4 regions of the Microbacterium sp. CIAB417 genome follow, and region 2 is predicted to be linked to each of the others. Evidence: riboswitches for the same ligand, from Rfam matches in the RefSeq annotation. Region 2 holds a riboswitch; each other region holds the start of a gene.
What was found. Region 2 has a riboswitch for thiamine pyrophosphate ahead of thiM (hydroxyethylthiazole kinase). Riboswitches for the same ligand answer to the same signal wherever they lie in the genome.
Positions count from the first base shown of each region.

Region 1: linked by a shared signal. The riboswitch ahead of KYX17_RS21415 (ECF transporter S component) and the one ahead of thiM (hydroxyethylthiazole kinase) in region 2 are both predicted to bind thiamine pyrophosphate.
Region 3: linked by a shared signal. The riboswitch ahead of thiM (hydroxyethylthiazole kinase) and the one ahead of thiM (hydroxyethylthiazole kinase) in region 2 are both predicted to bind thiamine pyrophosphate.
Region 4: linked by a shared signal. The riboswitch ahead of KYX17_RS08700 (ECF transporter S component) and the one ahead of thiM (hydroxyethylthiazole kinase) in region 2 are both predicted to bind thiamine pyrophosphate.

Region 1 covers NZ_JAHZUT010000005.1:115,373-120,814, forward strand. Annotated here, with positions in the region: gene KYX17_RS31875 (D-alanyl-D-alanine carboxypeptidase family protein) at 1-1,395, opposite strand, end outside; TPP riboswitch at 1,456-1,565, shown strand; gene KYX17_RS21415 (ECF transporter S component) at 1,558-2,220, shown strand; gene KYX17_RS21420 (ABC transporter ATP-binding protein) at 2,228-3,685, shown strand; gene KYX17_RS21425 (energy-coupling factor transporter transmembrane protein EcfT) at 3,682-4,479, shown strand; gene KYX17_RS21430 (aminoglycoside 3'-phosphotransferase) at 4,481-5,206, opposite strand; gene KYX17_RS21435 (DUF488 domain-containing protein) at 5,203-5,442, opposite strand, start outside.
Region 2 covers NZ_JAHZUT010000011.1:120,387-125,828, forward strand. Annotated here, with positions in the region: gene pheT (phenylalanine--tRNA ligase subunit beta) at 1-1,226, shown strand, start outside; gene KYX17_RS28720 (glycoside hydrolase family 3 N-terminal domain-containing protein) at 1,364-2,536, shown strand; gene KYX17_RS28725 (DUF402 domain-containing protein) at 2,596-3,303, shown strand; TPP riboswitch at 3,327-3,420, shown strand; gene thiM (hydroxyethylthiazole kinase) at 3,410-4,252, shown strand; gene KYX17_RS28735 (bifunctional hydroxymethylpyrimidine kinase/phosphomethylpyrimidine kinase) at 4,249-5,442, shown strand, end outside.
Region 3 covers NZ_JAHZUT010000003.1:1,000,544-1,005,985, forward strand. Annotated here, with positions in the region: gene thiD (bifunctional hydroxymethylpyrimidine kinase/phosphomethylpyrimidine kinase) at 308-1,786, opposite strand; gene thiE (thiamine phosphate synthase) at 1,783-2,430, opposite strand; gene thiM (hydroxyethylthiazole kinase) at 2,427-3,236, opposite strand; TPP riboswitch at 3,228-3,319, opposite strand; partial or broken gene KYX17_RS17235 (ABC transporter ATP-binding protein) at 3,364-3,597, opposite strand; gene KYX17_RS17240 (Rieske 2Fe-2S domain-containing protein) at 3,932-4,288, shown strand; gene KYX17_RS31835 (FAD-dependent oxidoreductase) at 4,285-5,442, shown strand, end outside.
Region 4 covers NZ_JAHZUT010000002.1:405,247-410,688, forward strand. Annotated here, with positions in the region: gene KYX17_RS08685 (SLC13 family permease) at 1-259, shown strand, start outside; gene KYX17_RS08690 (TIGR03618 family F420-dependent PPOX class oxidoreductase) at 315-692, shown strand; gene KYX17_RS08695 (D-alanyl-D-alanine carboxypeptidase) at 712-2,295, opposite strand; TPP riboswitch at 2,333-2,443, shown strand; gene KYX17_RS08700 (ECF transporter S component) at 2,436-3,074, shown strand; gene KYX17_RS08705 (ABC transporter ATP-binding protein) at 3,071-4,534, shown strand; gene KYX17_RS08710 (energy-coupling factor transporter transmembrane protein EcfT) at 4,531-5,316, shown strand.

The sequences.
Region 1 (5,442 bases), on a different contig from region 2:
CGCCATGGCGATCGACGCCAGCTTCGTCAGTGATGCGGGGGAGGCGACGTTCCCCTCGTTGCGGCCGGACGGCGTCACGATCGTGATGTCGCTGAGCCCCCGCGCGGCGAGCCACTGCTCGGCGGCGTCGGCGAAGGCGCTGTCCGATCCCCAGATCTCGTCCGAGAGCCGGTCGATGTAGTTGTTCGCCGACCCGAGCAGAACGCCCTGCAGCATCTGGTACTCCGTGAGCGTCCCGTCGACCGGAACGTCCAGCGCGGACTGGTCGTCGCGGCGGTACGACCAGTAGTCGAGCGTGTCTCCGTAGTCGAACGCGTACTCCGGCCCCTGCTCGCCCGGCTTCAGCGGTCGCTCCTCCAGCACCAGCATGACCGAGACGACCTTCGTCACGCTCGCGATCGGTGCCCGATCTCCGGTGGACGACGCCGTCCCGATGCCGTCCACGCTGATCGCGGCACTGCCGTCGGCGGGCCAGGTCACCGCGGCGGCCTCGGCCGCGACCGGTTCCACCGCGACGGCCTCGACCGTCGGCGGGAGCTCATGAAGCGGCCACAGCAGCGCCGTGGCGGAATAGGCGACGGCGAGCGCGACCAGGGTCCCCAGCGGAACCAGAATGCCCGGGCGCAGGATGCCGCGCCGCGGGGCGCCCACCAGGAGGTCGGGCCCGTCGTCGCGGTCGGTCGACGTGTCGATCGCAGCGGCCCCGCTCGCCGCGGCCACCGCGAGCGGATCGACCCAGAGCAGCGCGGTCGCGGGAGAGTTCTCGTCCGCCCAGGCGGCGGGACGCTCCATCGCGGTGTCCGCGGCCAGGAGAGCGGCGACCTCCGCGGTGTCGTCGTCGCGGGCGTCCGTGCCGGTCTCGGCCGCGCCGCCGACCTCCGCGTCGGAGACGATCACGGTCGCGGGTGTCTCGCCGGTCTCGGGATCGGACACGATGGCAGTCGCGGGTGCCTCGCTGGTCGCGGCGTCGGAATCCTGCGTCACGTCGATCGGGACCTCGATGCCGGTGCGGGGCGCCGCATCCGACGCGATCGCGGTCTCCGCATCCGCCGTGACGTCACTGCCGGCCTCGGACAGGACCCGGACATCGCCAGCGGGCGCCGCGGCGGTCGCGGCATCCGACGTCGCATCGGTCGCGGCGTCGTCATCGGTCAGGACTGCGGTCTCGGGATCCGTCAGGACTGCAGCGTCGGCATCCGTCAGGACCGCGGTCTCGGGATCCGGAACAGCGTCGGACCCGACGTCCGCGGCATCGCCCGCAGCCTGCTCGGACGCGGCTTCGGGTTCCGCGGATGCGCCGCTCGAACCGGTCGCCGCCCCGTCCACGATCATGCGCCGACGACGCTCCCGGCGCGTCAGGGCGCCGCCGCCGTCGGTCTGCTCGTCGAGGGTCACCCGCATACGCTACCGAATCCGCATGTGACTCCCCCGTATTGGCATCGGAGTAAGATCGTGCTCACAACCCACGGGAGTCCGGCGAGCCGGGCTGAGAGGAAGCGATCCGCGCTTCGACCGTCGAACCTGATCCGGATCATGCCGGCGCAGGGAGGAGAACAGATGAGTACGTCCACGCCCGCATCCGCTTCGAACGAAGCGTCCAGCGCATCCGCCGCAGCATCCGCCGGTGCGCATCCCTGGCGCTGGCGCGTCGTCGACATCGTCGTCGCCGCCGTCCTGGGGGTCGCGCTCGGCCTGGTGTTCTGGGGCTGGAACACGATCGGCTACGCCTGGTTCGGCGCCGCCGACGCGCTCACCCCCGGTCTCGGCGGGATCGCCGTGGGCATCTGGCTGCTCGGCGGCGTCGTCGGCGGGCTCGTCATCCGCAAGCCCGGAGCGGCCCTCGTCGTCGAGCTCGTCGCGGCCATCGTCTCGATGATGATCGGCAACGTGTGGGGCGTCTCAACCGTGCTCTCCGGCCTGGTGCAGGGCCTGGGTGCCGAGCTCGTCTTCGCGCTGTTCCTCTACCGTCGCTTCGGCATCGTCGTCGCCATGCTCGCCGGGGCGGGCGCGGGGGCCGCGGCCTGGATCTTCGAGCTCTTCTACGGCAGCTCGCCGAACATCCTGAAGTCGCTCGAGTTCAACACCATCTACCTCACCACCGTCGTGATCTCGGGCGCGATCCTGGCCGGCATCGTCGGTTGGCTGCTCGTGCGCGCTCTGGCCGTGACCGGTGCACTGAACCGCTTCGCGGCCGGGCGAGAGCTCGTCCGCGAAGTCTGAGGGCGGGATGAGTGCCGCCCGGCCGGCTCGGGTGCAGGCCACGGGCTGGGGATGGCGATACGCCGGCCGCAGGCTTCCGGCCGTGAGCGACGTCTCCTTCACGATCGAGCCGGGGGAGCGCGTGCTGCTGCTCGGCGCGTCCGGGGCGGGCAAGTCGACGCTGCTGGCCGGGATCGCCGGCGTCCTCGGCGACGCGGATGAGGGTGTGCGCACCGGGACCCTGCTGATCGACGGCGCCGCGCCGGAGTCCTCGCGCGGTCGAACCGGTCTGGTCCTGCAGGATCCGGATGCCGGGATCGTGCTGTCCACCGTGGCCGACGACGTCGCCTTCGGCTGCGAGAACCTCGGCGTTCCGGCATCCGAGATCCCCGGGCGCGTGTCGGAGGCGCTCGCCGCCGCCGGTCTCGATGTGCCGCTCGGCCGTCCGACCAAGGCGCTCTCGGGCGGACAGAAGCAGCGCCTGGTCCTCGCCGGTGCTCTCGCCATGCGCCCCGGCCTCCTGCTGCTGGACGAGCCGACCGCCAATCTGGATCCCGTCGGCGTGCAGGAGGTGCGAGCGAGCGTCGAGCGGGCCGTGGACGAGACCGGCGCCACCCTCGTCGTCGTCGAGCATCGCACGCCGGTCTGGGTCGACCTCATGACACGCGTGATCGTCCTCGCCGCCGACGGCGGGCTGCTGGCCGACGGCGCCCCCGCCCGCGTCTTCGCCGAGCACGGCCCGGCGCTCGCCGACGCGGGCGTGTGGGTGCCGGATGCCGGGATCGAGCTGCCCGCCCTGCCGGACGCCACCGGCGACGCCGTGCTGTCGGCGTCCGAGCTCACGATCGCGCGGGACGCGCGCAGCCCCGTCCAGAGCGGGCTGGACGTGCGCGTTCCTCGGGGAGCCGCGACCGTCGTCACGGGGGCGAACGGTGCGGGCAAGTCCACTCTCGCCCTCACCCTCGCCGGACTCATCCCCGAGCGGGACGGCGAAGTGCTCGCCGCGGAGGATCTGGCAGGACGTCGCGGGCGGCGACCCTTCCGGTGGTCCTCCCGCGAGCTCCTCACCCGCATCGGCACCGTCTTCCAGGAGCCTGAGCATCAGTTCCTCACGCAGACCCTGCGGGACGAGCTGGCGGTGGGCCCGAAGGCGCTGGGCTGGGATCGCGCGCGGACGGACGCCGTCGTCGACGCACTGCTCGAACGACTGGACCTCGCGCCCCTCGCCCTGGCGAACCCGTTCACGCTGTCCGGCGGCCAGAAGCGCCGGCTGTCCGTCGCGACGGTGCTCGCGGCATCCCCGGCGGTCATCGTCCTGGATGAGCCGACCTTCGGGCAGGACCGGAAGGGATGGATATCCCTCGTGTCCCTGCTGCAGGAGGAGATCGCCCGCGGGCGCTCGATCATCGCCGTCACGCACGACGAGGGTGTGACACAGCATCTCGGCGGGCACCGCATCGAGCTGGAGAGGCGGGTGGCCGCATGACCGGCACACTGCACGCGCTCCGCGCAGAGACCCGGGAGTCCCTCTGGCTGGACGGAGTGAACCCGGTGACGAAGCTCCTCCTCGCCCTCGTGCTGTCGGTGCCGCTGTTCGCCTCGATCGACGTGACCAGCGCGCTCGTGGCGATCGCCCTGCAGCTGCTGTGCCTGCCGCTGACCGGTCTGAGCCTCGGCACCGTCCTCCGGCGCCTGCTGCCCATCGCGATCTTCGCTCCGATCGCCGGGGTCAGTATGCTGCTGTACGCCGAACCCGCAGGCCGCGTCTACTGGACTTTCGGATTCGCGACCATCAGCGACGACTCGATCGCGCTGGCGGTCGCCGTGAGCCTGCGCGTGCTGGCGCTCGGCCTTCCGACCATCCTGCTCTTCGGTCGCACGGACCCGACCGAGCTCGCCGACGCGCTCTCGCAGGTCGCCCGGCTGCCCAGCCGGTTCGTGCTCGGCATCCTGGCGGGGACCCGCATGCTGGGACTCTTCCTCGACGACTGGCGCACGATGGCACTCGCCCGGAGGGCGCGCGGCGTCGGCGACGCCGGGGCCCTGCGGCGGTTCTTCTCGATGGCGTTCGTGCTGCTCGTGTTCGCGGTGCGCCGCGGGACCAAGCTCGCCATGGCGATGGAGGCGCGCGGCTTCGGCTCCGGCATCCCGCGCACGTGGGCGCGCCCCTCGCGCCTGCACGGTCGGGATGCCGTGGCGCTCGTGGGCGGGCTGGCGATCATGGCACTGGCGATCGCCGCCGCGATCGCCGTCGGCAGCTTCCGCTTCGTGTGGAGCTGACTCAGCTCGCGTTCCACAGGTCGCGGTAGTAGGCGAGCCGTTCGCGGTCCGGCTCGACGCCGTAGGCGGCGATGAGGGCGTCCTCCCACCCGGGACCCACGTTCCATTCGGTGCTCATCGAGGCGACGGCGATGTCCGCCCACCGGTCACCGACACCGAGCGCGGCGAGGTCGACGTGCGCGAGCGGTCGCCCGTCGTCACCGACCAGCGTGTTCGGCATGCACGCGTCACCGTGACAGACGACGAGCCGGTCGATCTCCGGTGCGTCGTGCAGCGCTTCGGGGATGCGGATGCCGCGGCGAGCGGCGTTCTCGAATCGGCTCTCGACGCTCCACTCCCATGGGCACTCGGCGACGGGCAGGGCGTCGTGCAGCCGCCGCAGCCCGAGGCCGACGGCGCGCACCGCGGCTTCCGGTTCGGCGATCCAGCGCGGGTCCACGGCGCTGCGGCCGGATATCGCGGCTGTGACGAGCCATTCGTGCTCGGCATCCTGGTCCTGCTCCAGCACTTCGGGAACCAGGATCCAGCGCCGCGTCCACCGCATCCGCTCGGCCTCGTCGCGCATGTTCGCCTCAGCGTCCCGAGGACCCCACTTGATGTAGCGGTCGTCGTCCGTGCGGAAGGTGAGCCCGCCGATCCCGTTCTCCCACACGGGCGTCAGCGCGGCGCCGCGCGCGAGCGCGCGCACGCGGCCGGGGACGGCGATGGAGGCGGCGGGGATCGTCACAGCAGCTCGCGCAGCGCCTCATCGAGCACGACGGCGTGATTGTGCTCGGTGTCGTGCGCGGCGTAGACGAGAGTCACGACCGGATGCCGCTTCACGACGTCCGCGAGCTCGCGCAGCGCCGGCGCGCTCTCCTCGGCGAGCTCGGCGCGGTAGCGGTCCGCGTACTCGGCCCACTCGGCATCCGGTGCGGCGTGCCACGCCTTGCGCAGCTCCGGGCTCGGAGCGGTGTCCTTGTC
Region 2 (5,442 bases):
CCGGGCTCATCGGCGTGGACTACGAGGATGCCGAGATCACCGAAGCGCTGGAGACGATCGGCGCCGAGGTCACCGAGACCGCCGACGGCTGGCAGGTGATCCCGCCGAGCTGGCGACCGGACCTCACGGACAAGTGGTCGCTCGCCGAGGAGGTCGCGCGCATCCACGGTCTGGACCGCATCCCCTCTGTGTTGCCGACGCCGCCGTCCGGAAGCGGCCTCACGGCGCTGCAGCTGGGTCGTCGCCGCGTCGCCAACGCGCTCGCCGCCGCAGGTCTGGTCGAGACGCCGGCGTTCCCGTTCACGACCGAGGCGCACAACGACCTGCACGGGTCCGCGACCGGGGAGCACGTCCCCAGCATCCGGCTCGCGAACGCTCTCGACGGACAGGCGCCGTACCTGCGCCGCTCGCTGATCCCCGGCCTGCTCCAGACCGCGCATCGCAACATCGCGCGCGGGCTGACGGACGTCGCGATCTTCGAGACCGGTGTCGTGTTCCTTCCGGAGGAGGGCGTCGCCTACGGGACGGACGAGGTGCCGCCGCTCGGCGTGCGTCCCTCGGACGAGACGCTCGCGGCGCTCAACGCCTCGATCCCGCCGCAGCGCCGCCACGTCGCAGCGCTGTTCACGGGCAACGTGACGCCGCGCCAGCCGGGCCGCGCCGCCGAGCCGTACGGTCTGAGCGAGGCGCTGGATGCCGTGAAGGTCATCGCGGCAGCCGCGGGCGTCGAGATCGATGTCGTCCAGGGGCAGCGCGCAGCGCTTCACCCGGGGCGCACCGGCGTACTGAGCGTGCGCGGAGCCGAGGTCGGCTACGTCGGCGAACTGCACCCCGACGTGGCATCCGACGCGGACCTGCCAGGCCGCGCGGTCGTGTTCGAGCTGGATCTCGACGGCATCCTGGAGCTCGCCGGTCACCGGGTCGTCGCGGAGAGCCTGTCGACGTTCCCCGCCGCCACCCAGGACGTGTCGCTCGTCGTTCCCGAGGCGCTCGCCGCCGGGGACCTGCGCGAGACCCTCGTGGAGGGCGCCGGCGATCTGCTGGAATCCCTCCGGCTGGTGGACGACTACCGCGGCGAGGGCTTGCCGGACGGGACGAAGAGCCTCACGTTCGCGCTGCGCTTCCGTGCTCCCGACCGCACGCTCACCGCCGCCGAGGCCACGGAGGCGAAGCTCGCCGGCGTCGCGCTGGCCGGCGAACGGTTCGGCGCGACGCTGCGGGAGTGAATTCCTTGCGGCTCTGCGGACCGCGCTGCTGATTCCCGCCGACGCGGCCGATTCATCTGCCGCGGATGCTGAGAAGAGCAGCGCGGTCGCGTCGAGCTCCCGCCCATCGCTCAGCCGGAGGCGGGCAGGATGGAAGCATGACGATCTCCCGCGCGACCCGCAGGCGCCTGAGGGCGGCCGTCGTCGTCGCGGCGCTCAGCGCCGGTCTCAGCGGCTGCGCGCCGGACACGACGCCCGTCGCGGAGAGCACCACGACGCGACCGACGACGCAGCCGTCGGCCACGCCGGAACCGGCCCCGATGACCGCGCTCGAGAAGGCGGCCGAGCGGGTCGCGGACATGCCCGCGCGCGAGCAGGCGGCGCTCGTGGTCATGGGATACGCCGGGGGCACCGACCCGGCCGCGTTGTCCGCCTACGTCGCGAGCGGCCCCGACGGGCTGATCCTGATGGGCGACAACGTCCCGGGCGCCCCGGAACAGCTGCGCGCGCTCACCGACTCCGTGCATTCCGCCTCGGACGACGCGCTCATCGCGACCGATCAGGAGGGCGGTGTGGTGGCGCGGGTTCCCTGGGACGAGCTTCCGTCCGCATCGGCCCTGAAGGATGCCCCGCCCGCGGAGGCGCGGGCGGCGTTCGCCTCCCGAGCGCGGATGCTGGCGCAGGCCGGGATCGACGTCAACTTCGGTGTCGTGGCCGATGTCCCGAGATCCGAGGGCTCGTTCATCCACGAGCGCTCGTACGGAACCGACCCACAGGCGGTCGCCGATCGGGTCGCGGCGATCGTCGCGGCCGAGCGCGGGTACGTCGCCACCACGCTCAAGCACTTCCCCGGCCACGGCGCTGCCGAGGGCGACTCGCATCGCGCCATCCCCACGACGGCGATGAGCCTGGACGACTGGCGCACGCACGACGCGATCCCGTTCGCCGCCGGCATCGACGCCGGGGCGGAGCTGGTGATGACGGGCCACCTGCGCTACACGAGCGTGTCCGACCTGCCGGCATCGCTGTCGCCGGAGTGGTACGCGATTCTGCGCGACGACCTCGGTTTCGAGGGCGTCGCCGTGACGGACGATCTCGGAATGCTGCTGTCCTCCGGCGACCCGGCCTACGCCGACCCGGTCGCGAACGCGGTGGCCGCGATCGAGGCCGGCGCCGACCTGGTCCTCACGATCGCCGGCTCCACGCCCGACACGGCCACCCGCATCATCGAGGCCGTGACGGCGCGGGCGGAGTCCGACCCGGAGTTCGCGGAGCGTCTGTCGGAGGCGGCGACACGGGTGGCCGAGCTGGTCGCGTCGACGCGTCCCTGAGCCGAGCTGCGCCAGGATGGGGGCATGACAGCCGACCTTCTCGAGCGGGAGGACGCCGAGTGACCGGCGTCGTCCTGCGGCCCACCGCCCCGACCGCCCCCGCAGGCGCGCGGGACCTCGGCATCCCGCCCTTCCTCGCTCCCGGCGCGCAGATCGACTGGCACTACCGCAAGCCGCGCTGGCAGGACGGGGAAGCGTCGAACATCGCCCCGATGCGCGTCGTGCGCGACGACGAGCGAGGCCTCGTCGCGTGGCTGGGGGTGGGAACGAGGCTCGAAGGCATGGGCGCCCCGGACGGCCGTCGCATCCGCACGGTTCCGCTCGACCAGCGCTGGCGCGTGCCGCGCACCCGCATCGTCGAGGACTGGTGGGGCAACGGCATCCTGCGGATCGCACCGGCCGACCTGCCGTGGTCGGTCTGGCTCTTCTGGGAGGAGGCGGACGGCTCCGAGTGGACCTTCGGCGGATGGTACGTCAATCTCGAGAACGCGCACCAGCGTACGGATCGGGCGACGTACTCGTCCGATCACGTGCTGGACGTGTGGATCACGGCTGACGGCACGATCCACATGAAGGACGAGGACGAACTCGTCGCGGCCGTCGAGCAGGGACGCATCGCACCGGAGGAGGCCGCCCTGATCGAGGATCACGCTGCGGCCGCCATCGCGTCCTTCCACGCGGGGCATTGGGCGTTCGCGCCGGAGTGGTTGCGCTGGCGGCCTGAGCCGTCCTGGACGGTCGCCGAACTGGCGGACCTGCCGTCCTGAACGACCGCTTCGCTAGACTGCGAGGCAGTGACACGGGGTGCCGCATCCGCGGCTGAGAACACACCCGTCGAACCTGATCTAGTTCGTACTAGCGAAGGGATGTCGCGTGAGCGATCGCCTCTGCCCACCGTCCGAAGCCGACCTCGTCACGGAGGCCGGCGCTCTCCTCGATGCGCTGCGCGCGGCGCCGCCGCTCACGCACTGCATCACGAACGCAGTGGTGACGGGGTTCACCGCGAACGCGCTGCTGGCGCTCGGCGCTGCGCCGGCGATGGTCGACATCGTCGGCGAGTCCAGGATGTTCGCATCCGTCGCCTCGGGAGTGCTGGTCAACCTCGGCACGCCGACGCCCGAGCAGCGCGACGCCGCGCGCGAGGCCGTCGGCGGCGCCGTGGACGCCGGCACGCCCTGGGTGCTCGACCCCGTCGCGATCGGCGTGCTGCCGGTGCGCACCGCTCTCGCCCGAGAGCTCGCCGAGCAGAATCCCACGGCGATCCGCGGCAACGCGTCGGAGATCCTGGCACTCGCGGGTCACTCCGTCGGCGGCCGCGGTGTGGATGCGATCGACAGCACGGATGCCGCGGCCGACGCCGCATTCGCGCTCGCCGAACGCCACGGCGGCGTCGTCGCGGTCTCCGGACCGGTCGACCTCATCACGGACGGCGCGCGCGTCCTGCGCATCGCGAACGGACACGAGCTGCTCACCAAGGTGACCGGCGGCGGATGCGCACTCGGCGCGGTGATGGCGGCATTCCTCGGGACGGCGCGCACCGGCGATCCGTTGGTGACGGTCGCGGCGGCGAGTCTGGTGTACACGGTCGCAGCGGAGAACGCCGCGCGTGCCTCACGGGGGCCGGGGAGCTTCGCGGTCGCACTGCTCGACGCGCTCGCGGCTGTACGGCCGGACGACGTGGCTGCTGCCGCACGTGTCGAAGGCGCCGTCCGATGACCCCGGACCTCTCGCTGTATCTCGTCACCGACACGTCGCTCTGCGGCGGTCGCGGCGTCATCGAGACCGTCCGTCAGGCCGTCGCCGGAGGCGTGCGCGTCGTGCAGCTGCGAGACAAGACGGCGACGGACGCCGAGACGACGGCGCAGCTCGTCGAGCTGTCCCGTGTCATCGACGGACGCGCCCTGCTCGTGGTGAACGACCGGGTGGAGGCCGCGCTCGCGGCGCGGGCGGCGGGAGCGCGCATCGATGGCGTGCATCTGGGGCAGGGAGACGTGTCCGTCCTCCGCGCTCGTGAGGCGCTCGGACCTGAGGCGCTGATCGGGCTCACCGCCCACAGGCCCGAGCACCTCGATGCCGTTCTGGCCCTGCCGGAGGGGACCGTGGACTACCTCGGCGTCGGTGTGATCCGCCCGACCACGACCAAACCGGATCACCCGCCGGCACTGGGCATCGAGGGGTTCCGGTCCTTCGCGCTGGCGAGCCCGCTGCCCTGCGTCGCGATCGGCGGGGTGAGCATCGAGGACACCGAGCGGCTGCGGGATGCCGGAGCAGCCGGCCTCGCAGTCGTCTCCGCGCTGTGCGCAGCCGAGGATCCGCGGACCGCGGCAGCGGAGTTCGTGCGGCGCTGGCGCGCCGCCGGTGTGCCGCGGGTCTTGAGCATCGCGGGCAGCGACCCGTCCGGCGGCGCCGGCGTCCAGGCCGACCTCAAGTCCATCGCCGCGAACGGGGGATACGGGATGGCCGTGCTCACGGCTCTCACCGCGCAGAACACCCGTGGCGTCCGCGGCGTCCACGTCCCGCCGGTCGGCTTCCTGCGCGAGCAGCTCGACGCGGTCTCCGACGACATCATGGTGGATGCCGTGAAGATCGGGATGCTCGCGAACGCCGAAGTCATCAGCGCGGTGACCGCGTGGCTCCGGGAGGTCCGTCCGCCGATCGTCGTCGTGGACCCCGTGATGGTGTCCACCAGCGGCGATCGTCTTCTCGACCGCGAGGCGGAGCAGGGACTCGAGGACCTGCTGCGGCATGCCGATGTCGTGACTCCCAATCTCGCCGAGCTCGCGGTTCTCGCGGGCCGGTCGATCGACGGCTGGGACGACGCGCTCGCCGCAGCCGAGGCTGTGTCCGCGCGGATCGGGGCCGCCGTACTCGTGAAGGGCGGACACCTCGACGGCGACGACGCACCC
Region 3 (5,442 bases), on a different contig from region 2:
ATGCCCGGCTCCCGTCGGGCTCATACGTGCGCCGGAAGGCGCGCGCACCGTCCGTCATGATCCGATCCACGCGGTCGGGCTGGTGTTCACCGTCTGGATGACGGCGGCGGCTGTGACGACGCTTCGCCTGCGCGACGCCTGACGCACACGATCTCCACCCGGCTTCCACCCGTGGGTGGTCGTCCGACGCCGCGTGTGCGACGACGCTGGCGTCGTGACCTTCTCCACGATCCTCAACCGCCTCGGCGGCGCGAGCCGCACAAGCAGATCCGGTGACACCCCTGCGATACGAGTAGCGAGCGGTCCGTCATCGCGAGGCGGCGAAGAAGGCGAGCTCGTGACGGGAGGACCCCCGGAACGCATCGTGCATCGCTGCGCGGGTCGCCGCATCCGCCGACGCTGCCGTTCTGGTGACGATGTCGATCGCGCGGCGCGTGGACTCAGCGAACGCCGGGTCGGCGTAGGTGTCGAGCCACGACCGATACGGATGCTCCTCGTGCGAGAGGGCGTGCAGTCGCTCCCCGACGTCCTGGTAGATCCAGTAGCAGGGCAGCAGCGCCGCGATGAGCACCCGGTAGTCGCCGCGGGCCGAGGCCGCCAGCAGGTGATCGAGGTAGGCCGTCGTGACCGCGTCGGGGTGCGAACCGAGCCCGGACTCGCCCGCGAGCCAGCGCTCGTGTAGTTGGAGCTCACCGATGATCGCGTTCTGGGCGCTGCCGGCCCAGAACGCACGCTCCGCGGAGTCCGGCGCGAGGCGAGCGGCATCGGCGAGCACGCGGGCGTACTCGCCGAGGTACAGCGCATCCTGGGCGAGGTAGCCGAGGAACGCGCTCCGCTCGAGCGTGCCGTCGCCCAGCCCCCGCACGAACGGCAGGTCGTCGATCTCCGCACGGATGCCGGCGATGTCCTCCCACCACCCAGTCTCGACCTCGTGCGCGGTCGGCCGGGTGTGAAGACCGCCGCGTTCCCAGAGCCCGGCGAAGTGGCTGATCGGACCGTTGCCCGAGCCGACCTCGAGCTCCGCGCCGTGACGGATGCTTTCGGCGAGCCACCTCTTCGACTCCGCCGTCGCCTGCGCCCACTCGCCGGTGGCCGCCGCGCGCGTCGCCACCGCCGATGAGAGCGAGCAGCCCGTGCCGTGCGTGTTCCGGGTGCGGATGCGGGTACCGGCGAACTCGGTGACGGCGACGCGACCGTCGATCATCTCCACGAGCGCATCCGGCAGCCGCTCCCCCGACAGGTGACCGCCCTTGGCGAGCACGCGCACGCCGTGCGCACGAGCCACGGCACTCGCCTGCGCGAGCACGTCGGTCCACGCCGAGGCCTCGGGTGCGCCCGCGAGGATCGCGAGCTCGGGGATGTTCGGGGTCACGAGGTCGACGTGCGGCAGCAGCCGCCGGAGGGCATCCTCCGCATCCGCGTCCAGCAGACGATCGCCGCTCGTCGCGACCATCACCGGATCCAGCACGACGACCGGCGGGCGGATGCGGCCGAGCCAGGCCGCGACCGTCTCGATCACCTCGACGGTGGCGAGCATGCCGATCTTCACCGCATCGATCCGCACATCGTCGGAGACGGCGTCGAGCTGCTCGGCGAGGAACGCGACGGGCGGCACGTGCACCGAACGCACGCCGTGCGTGTTCTGCGCGACGAGGGCGGTGACGACGGCCATGCCGTAACCGCCGTTCGCGGCGATGCTCTTGAGGTCCGCCTGGATGCCGGCACCTCCCGTCGGATCGGTTCCCGCGATGCTCAGCACCCGCACAACGGCGCGCGCGGCACTCATGCCGCATCCCATGCCGCGCGCAGCATACGGGCGGCACCTCCGGGGTCACTCGCACCGCAGATCGCCGAGACCACGGCCGCGCCCGCCGCACCTGCTCGCCGCAGCGGGCCCAGATCGGCGGCGGTGACACCGCCGATCGCCACCGCGGGAAGGGCGCTCGCCGCGACCAGCCGGGCGAGCCTCTCGTGGCCCAACGGTGGCGGCGCATCGCGCTTCGTGGCGGTCGCGTGAAGGGCACCGATGCCGACGTAGTCCACGACACTACTGTCGGATGCGGAAGCCAGCTGCTCCGGCGTGGCGGCGCTCAGGCCGACGATCGCGTCGTCGCCGACCAGTGTGCGCACCGCCTCCGGCGGAAGATCGCTCTGCCCCACGTGCACTCCCGACACGCGCGCGCCCGCCTGGCGAGCCGCGAGGAAGACGTCCACGCGGTCGTTGACGAGCAGCGCGACGCCGTCGGGCAGCACGGCCGACACCCTCGTCACCGTGTCGAGGAAGCGACGTGCGGAGGCGTCCTTCTCGCGCAGCTGCACTGCCGTGACGCCGTTCGCCGTCGCCTGGCGCACCACCTCGACGATGTCGTGGCCCGCCGCCGCGGCGATGCCTGCATCCGTCACGAGGTACAGCGAGAGGTCGGCGTTCACGAGATTACCGCCCGGTGGCGAAGTGTGTCGGCGTCGAGGCCGGCGAGGGCATCGAGGAACGCGACGGCGAAACCTCCGGGTCCCCCGGAGCGCTCAGCGGCGAGCTCTGCGGCGACGTTGTAGACCGTGACCGCGGCAGTCACCGCCGCGAAGCGATCCTTGTCGACGCCCGCGAACGCCGCCATGACCGCACCGAGAGCGCATCCGCCACCGGTCACCCGCGTCAGCAATGCGTCGCCGTTACCGAGTCGTGCCTCGCGGGCGCCGTCCGTGACCACGTCGACCACGCCGGAGACGGCGACGATGGCGCCGGTGGCATGTGCGATGCGCCGGGCGGCGGCGACCGCATCCTCGACGGCGTCGGTCGCGTCGACTCCGCGGCCGCCGGCGCCCGAGCCGTCGAGGGCGAGGATCTCGGATGCGTTGCCGCGCACGACGCTCGGCGCCGCCGCGACGAGCTCGGCGGCGAGTGCGGTGCGCACCGGCAGGACGCCGATCGCCACGGGGTCGAGCACCCAGGGAGTACCCGCGTCCTGAGCGGCCGCCACGGCCTCGCGCATCGCCTCCCGCTGCTCTGCGCCGGGTGTGCCGAGATTGACCAGGACGCCCGAGGCGATGCGCGCGAACGGCCCCGCCTCGTCCGGGATGTCGACCATCGCCGGAGCCGCCCCGAGGGCGAGGAGGACGTTGGCGGTGAAGCCGGTGACCACCGCGTTGGTCAGACACTGCACGAGCGGGCCTTGCTGCCGCACCGTCTCCCAGGCCCGGATGGTGGATTCGATCAGGTTCTCTGGCGCGCGCGTCATGTGCGACATCCCTCCGCTCGTACTGACGAGATCAGGTTCGACGGGTGTGATCTCAGCCCCGCAGGGCACCCCGTGTCGTATGTGTGGGTTCAGGTTAGCGGACGGCCCGGACCGCGAGGCGCCTCGATCACACCGCGTCCGTGAGGCTCGTCAGCCGGTTGTCGATCCTGCCATCGACCACGGTGACGAGCTCGTCCAGCGCCTCGCGGTGCACGAGGTCGTGGGTGACGAGGAGGGTGGCGATGTCGCGCTCGTGCGTGAGGTCCGCGATGAGCTGCATGATCCCCGCCCCGCGTTCCTGATCGAGGGCACTGGTCGGCTCATCGACGAGCAGGACTTCCGGCTCGTGCACGAGTCCGCGGGTCATGGTGGGTGGCGATCGCGTTGAGCGCTCGGATGCGCTCGACGTACCGCTCGTCGAGAGCGATGAGCCGTACACCGTCGATGTCCGGGCCGCCGCCGGAGCGTGTGACAACGGCCACGGCGGAACCCTGCTCCGCGGCCCGGCGCGCCACCGCCGACCCCACCGGCCCCGCTCCGACCACGACCATCCGCTGGGATTGCATGGTGTGAGCATGCCAGGAGCGATGGCGGGGAAGGTGACGCAGGGGCGTCCGTCCCGTGAAGAGTTCACGGCTGCCCGGCGCACGTCGTCGTCGATCGGTGGCCCTCGACGCCGCTGCTACGGTGGCGTCATGAGCACTTCCCCCTCGCCGGGACAAGCGATCAAGGTCGGAGTCGTGGGCGACGTCGATGAGGATGCCGCGCTCGTCGTGCCGCGTGCCACGGCCGGCACCCTGGATGACATCGCCGTGATCTTCAGCGCCGGTCGCTACTACGCGATCGACAACACCTGTACGCATGAGCAGACCTCCCTCGCGCAGGGCTGGATAGAGAACGGATGCGTCGAGTGCCCTCTGCATGCGGCGACGTTCCGTCTCGCCGACGGTGCGGCCCTCACCCAACCCGCGACGCGGGGCGTCGGCGTCCACACCGTCGAGGTGGTCGGAGACGAGCTGATGCTCACGCCGAATCCCGAGCGCCTGGCGTGAGCGCGCCGCGGCGAGTCCTCATCGCCGGCGGAGGGATCGCGGGGTGGACGGTGGCGTCCACCCTTCGGGACCGCGGCTTCGACGGTGAGATCGTCATCGTCGAACGGGAGGCGGCCTGCTACGACCGGCCCCCGCTCTCCAAGACGGTCCTCGTCGACGGCGCCCCCTTGTCGTCGCTCGCCTTCGCCGCCCCGGAGGCCCTCGCGCAGGCGTCGATCGAGGTTCGCGCCGGACGTACCGTCGTGGCCCTCGACGCCGCCGCCCGCACACTCCGGCTCGACGACGGCGCCCTCCTCGCCGGAGACGTGATCGTGCTCGCGACGGGCACCGCCGCCCGACCTGCGGCCTTCCCCGGCGGCACCCTGCCGGGCATCCTGTCACTGCAGACCTACGCCGATGCCCGAGCCCTCCATGCGCTGAAGGGACGTCGCATCGCCGTGGTGGGCGCGGGGCTCATCGGGGCCGAGGCCACCGCGGCGCTGCGGACCGCCGGCTCAGAGGTCACCCTCATCGATCCCTCCGCGGTCCCCGGCACACGCGCCTTCGGCCCGACGATGGCCGCACACCTGCACGCCATGCACGGCGCCGCGGGTGTCGACACCCGTCGCGACACCGTGGCCGGCGTCGTCCCCACGGGCGGGGCATTGCGTGTCGACCTCACCGGGGGCGACGCCGTCGAGGTCGACGGTGTGCTCGTGGCCACCGGTGTCGTGACCGATCCGATCGTCGCGCGGGAGGCCGGGCTCGACGTGGATGAGGGAATCGTCGTCCAGGACGGCGGCCTGACGTCGGCGTCGGGCATCTACGCCGTGGGCGACGTCGCCCGGCGGTGGAAGGACGGCGTGCTCCGTCCCGGCAGCGGGCACTGGGATGCGGCTCGGGCGGACGGCCAGGATGTCGCCGACGCCATCCTGGGCCTTCCGCCCGTGGGTCGCGGTGCCGACTGGTTCTGGTCGGACCGCTACGGACATCACGTCGAGGTCGTCGGCGCCCTGGCGGGCACGGCGCGCGAGGTCGTGCGCCCGGGACTGCACCCGACCGTCTTCGTCGTGGACGGCGATCGCCTCGTCGGCGCCGTCAGCGTGGATGATCCCCTGGCGGTGCGGGCCGCGCGGCGGTTGATCGACCGCCGCACGCCCGTCGTCGCCGATCAG
Region 4 (5,442 bases), on a different contig from region 2:
CGTCGCGACGGTGCTGATCGTCGCGCCCGTCGCCACGGCGATCGCGGTGAACCTCGGGGTCAGCCCCATCACCTTTCTCATGGCGCTGACCGTCGCCGGCGCAGCCTCCTTCCTGACGCCCGTCGCGACCCCGGCGAACCTCATGGTGCTGAGCCCGGGCGGATACCGCTTCGGTGACTACTGGCGCCTCGGACTCCCGCTCGCCCTTCTCTTCCTCGCCGCGGCCGTGTTCTACGTGCCGCTCGTCTGGCGTTTCTGAGGGAGAGTCGGCCCACGGTGAGCGCTCGCCTATCGGGCTCTGGCAGGCTGAGGCGGTGATCACCGATGCCGCGCGCGCGTTCCTGTCCGAGTACCACCTCGCCACGCTGTCGACGCTGGGCCGGCACAACCGCATCCACTCGGTGCCGGTCGGCATCACGTACGAGGACGGCGTCGTGCGGGTGATCGGCTCCCGTGGCAGCCAGAAGTTCCTCAACGCCGAGCGCGCGGGCCGTGCGGCCGTCAACACCGTCGACGGTCCGCGCTGGCTCAGCTTCGAGGGCGCGGCGCGCGTCGTCGAGGATGCGGATGCGGTCGCCCACGCCGTCGAGCTCTACACCCGGCGCTACCGCGAGCCGCGTCCGAACCCGGACCGGGTCGTGCTGGAGATCACGGTCGAGCGCGTGCTCGGCTCTCCCGACTTCCGCGCCTGAGCGCCGTCGACGGGATCGCTCAGACCAGGCCGAACAGCTCGAGCGGGTGGGTCAGACGCCACCAGGGGCTGGGGCCGTCCACCTCGCCGTCGAGCACGACGTCCACGGTCGACGCGTTCTTCGGGCCGGTCGCGATGAGAGAGCCGACGACCTCGCCCTGCTCACGTGCGTCGCCGAGGTCGAACGAGGTCGCCACCGACGCGGCGGAGCCGTTCCAGAGCACCACATCGGCGTCGGACGCGGTCACGATCGGAACGGTCGTGCCCCACCGCGTCTCCACCCGTCCGACCGTCGTGCCGGCCGCAACCGAGGGCCCCAGCTGCAGCTCCTGCTCGACCTGGGCGAACAGGGCGCGCGTGACCGCATCCCGCGTCTCGACGTCGGGCTGTCCGAGCGTCGCGGCGTAGATGCGCACGGTGGTGTCGCCGATCGTGACGTCCTTCGCGGCGAGCAGGTTGTAGGAGTCGAGAGTGCCGGTCTTGAGGCCGACGACGCCGGGGTCCGCGAGCAGGTTGTTCGTGTTCTCGACGAGACCCGCGCCCGGAAGCTCGACGGAGGGCGTGCGCACGATCTCGGCGATGACCGGGTCTGCCAACGCGCGCTTGGCGACCTCCAGGAGCGCCTCGGGGGTCGCCGTGTTCTCGGCCTCGATGCCGGCGGGGCCGGCGATCGTGATGCCCGCCAGGCCGTGGGCGGCGAGCCAGTCGTTGGCCGCCCGCGCGTAGACGGCGTTGTTGGGCCAGATGGTGTCGGCGAGGCGGTCGGCGTAGTTGTTCGCGGAGCCCATGAGCATGCCCTGCAGCATCTGGTACTCGCTGAGCGTTCCTCCCACAGGAACGTCCAGCGCCGATTCGCCGTTGCGGCGGTACGACCAGTATTCGCGCTCGTCGGCGGCGCTGAAGGCGAACTCCCTGCCTTGCTCGCCCGCGGCCAGGGGCATCTGGTCGAGGACGACCATCGCCGTCACGACCTTGGTGATGCTCGCGATCGACCGGGCATCGGCGCTGGACGCGATGGCCGAGCCCACGCCGTCGACCACAACGGCGGCGCTGCCCTCGCCCGGCCAGGCGCCGACGGCCGCTGCCGCGGGGGTGGGCTCGACGACGGACGCCTGCACGGTGGGGGCGATCGCATGCAGCGGCCAGAGGAGCGTGGTGCCGCAGTACGCCGCGATCACGGCGACGATCAGCCCGATCGGAACGAGCACCCCGGGGCGCCACGGGGTGCGGCGCGGGGCGCGGGCGAGCAGGTCTGCGGCGACGGGGGTGAACGATGCGGCGCCCGCGGCCTCGATCTGCGGAACCGCCCGGGACGCGTGGGTAACGGAGGTCTCATCGACCCAGCTCAGCGCCGTGGTCACGGGAGGCACGACCACCGGCACCGACGCGGTCGCATCCTGCGCGGGAGAGAAGGTGTGCTCCGATGTGTCGTCGAAGCTCGCGGCCGCGATCATCGCCGGAGTGGATGCCGCATCCGCCGGCACGCGCGGCACGTCGATCTGGAGGTCGTCGGGCGGCAGCGGCGCCTCGTCGACGGTCGGCTCGGCGCGTCCGCCGCGGCGCAGCGAACGCCGAGTGGGCGGGGTCGGGCCTGTCACGGTCACTCGCCTACGGTAGCGCGAGCTGCGGGTCTATACTCGGCACGTCAACCACGGGAGTCCGGTGAGCCGGGCTGAGAGGAAGCGGATCCACGCTTCGACCGTCGAACCTGATCCGGATCATGCCGGCGCAGGAAGGAGCATCAATGCACACGTCCACGTCCACATCCGCTCGTCCTTCTCTCACCTCCCGGTGGCGCTGGCGGGTCGTCGACATCGTCGTCGCCAGCGTGATCGGTGTCGCCGCCGGCGTCATCTTCTGGGTCTGGGGCCAGGCCTGGACGCCGCTGAGCACGGCGCTCGCGTTCCTGCCGGGGCTCGAGGGCCTGCTCGCCGGGGGCTGGCTGTTCGCGGGTGTGCTCACGGGGCTCATCATCCGCAAGCCCGGCGCGGCGCTGTACGGCGAGATCGTCGCCGCGGTCGTCTCCATGGCGCTCGGCACGCAGTGGGGCTTCACGACCTTCATCTGGGGCGTCGTGCAGGGGGTGGGTGCCGAACTCGGCTTCGCGCTGTTCGCCTACGCGAACTACCGGCTCTGGGTCGCCCTCGTCTCGGGTGCGCTCACGGGACTGGCCGTGGCGCTGCTCGACACCAACTTCTCCTCCATCGCGGCGTACGACGCCGGCCCCCGCGCGATCTACTTCGTCTCGGCGATCGTCTCGGGCATCCTCATCGCGGGGCTCGTCTCGTGGCTGATCGCTCGTGCGCTCGCCGCGACGGGAGCGCTCGACCGGTTCGCCTCCGGACGTCAGGCGCGCATCGTCGAAGCCGCCGACGCGGCGTGACGCTCGGCGCGCGGGTCGTCGCCCGCGGGTGGGGGTGGCGGCACGCCGGCCGCAGGCGCTGGGCCGTCGCCGACATCGATCTGACGATTGAGCCCGGTGAGCGGGTGCTGCTGCTGGGAGCGAGCGGTGCGGGAAAGTCGACGCTGCTGCGCGCCTTCGCCGGCGTGCTGGGCGGCGACGAGGACGGCGAGGCCACGGGAGAGCTGACCGTCGACGGCCAGCCCCCCGCATCCGTCCGCGGCGTCGCGGGCATGGTGCTGCAGGACCCCGACGCGCAGGTGATCCTCGCCCGCGTCGGCGACGACGTCGCGTTCGGCTGCGAGAACCTCGGGGTACCCGCCGGCGACATCTGGCCGCGAGTCGGTGAAGCGCTGGATGCGGTGGGGCTGTCGGTGCCGCTCGACCACCCCACGTCCGCCCTGTCGGGCGGACAGAAGCAGCGGCTCGCGCTCGCCGGTGCGCTGGCCATGCGCCCGAAGCTCCTGCTGCTCGACGAGCCGACGGCCAACCTCGATCCCGACGGCGCTCGACAGGTGCGGGATGCGGTCGCCGCGGTCGCCGCCCGCACCGGGGCGACGCTCGTCGTCGTCGAGCACCGCGTCGACCTGTGGGCCGATCTCGTCGACCGCGTCGTCGTGCTCGCGCCCGAGGGCGGGGTGCTGGCGGACGGCGTTCCCGCCGACGTCTTCGCCGCGGCCTCAGACGCCCTCACGCAGGCCGGGGTCTGGGTGCCGGGAGTGCCGGTGCAGACCACCCGGCGCCCGCGCACCGCCGAGGCGTCACCGCTCGTGATCGGCGCCGGCCTCGCGGTCGGGCGGCGGCGGATCGGACGCCGCGAGGCGCTCGCCGCCGCATCCGGGATCGACGTGCAGCTGAGCGCGGGGCGGGCGCTCGCGATCACGGGAGCCAACGGCGCCGGCAAGTCCACGCTCGCCCTCACCCTGGCGGGGTTGCTGCCGCCGATCGGCGGCGAGGTACGCGCGGCGGATGCGTTGGCCGCCGGCGTCGGATCCGACCCCTCGCGCTGGCGCGCCGCGCAGTTGCTCACCCGCATCGGCACCGTCTTCCAGGTGCCCGAGCATCAGCTGCTCACCGCGCGGGTGCGCGACGAGCTCGCCGTCGGTCCTCGCGCGCTGGGGCTCTCCGAGGCGGAGGTCGCCGCGCGGATCGATCCGCTGCTCGAGCGCCTGCGCCTGGGACGCCTCGCCGAGGTGAACCCCTTCACGCTCTCCGGCGGGGAGAAGCGCCGGTTGACGGTCGCGGCGGTTCTCGCGACCGCGCCCCGCGTCATCCTGCTCGACGAACCGACCTACGGGCAGGACGCGCGCACCTGGCGGGAGCTCGCGGACCTGATCGACGAGCTCCGCGCCGACGGCACCGCGATCGGCTTCGTCTCGCACGATCCCGCCCTCGTCGAGGCGCTCGCCGACGACGAGCTGCGGCTGGGTCGGGCCTCATGAGCCTGTTCGCGATCGACGCCTCGGCCAGTCCGTTGGGCCGGATCAACCCGGTCGCCAAACTCGTCGCGACCCTCGTCGTCTCGGTCACCCTGCTGCTCTCGATCGACCCGGTCTCGGCAGCCGTCACTCTCGCCGCCACGCTCGTGCTCCTCGCCTTCTCGCGGCTGCGGGCGCGCGAGCTCTGGCTGCGCGTGTGGCCGATCGGAGTCGCGGCACTCATCGGCGGTGCCGCCACCGTGCTGTACGGCCGGCCCTCCGGCGCGGTGTTCTTCGAGTGGGGGCTCGTGCGTGTCAGCGAGGGATCCCTCTCGCTCGCAGCCGCCATCGTGCTGAGGGTGCTGGCGATCGCGCTGCCGTCGGTCGTCCTCTTCATCACGACCGATCCGACCGACCTCGCCGACGGTCTCGCCCAACTGCTGCGCCTGCCCGCCCGCTTCGTGCTCGGTGCGCTCGCGGGCCTGCGCCTGGTGGGGCTGCTCGTCGACGACTGGCGCGAGCTCGCGCTGGCGCGGCGGGCGCGCGGGGTGGCCGACCGCGGCCGCATCCGCCGCTTCCTCGGTCAGGCGTTCGCCCTCTTCGTGCTCTCCATCCGCCGCGGCACGAAGCTCGCGACGGCGATGGAGGCCCGCGGCTTCGGGTCGGACGCACCGCGTACGTGGGCTCGGCCGTCGCGGCTGGGCTGGCGCGACGCGGTGCTGCTCGCCCTCGCGGCGGTGATCGCCGCCGCATCCGTGACCGCCGCGGTGCTCGCCGGCACCTGGACCCTCGTCTTCGCCCTCTGACGCTTCCGGGCTCCGCCCGCTGTTCGCCTGCCTGAGATCGAGCCGCCGGCCTCGATCTCAGACAGGCGAACAGTCACCCCGCCTGCTCCCCTGTCACAGATCGAGCGCTGCGCGTCGATCTGTGAC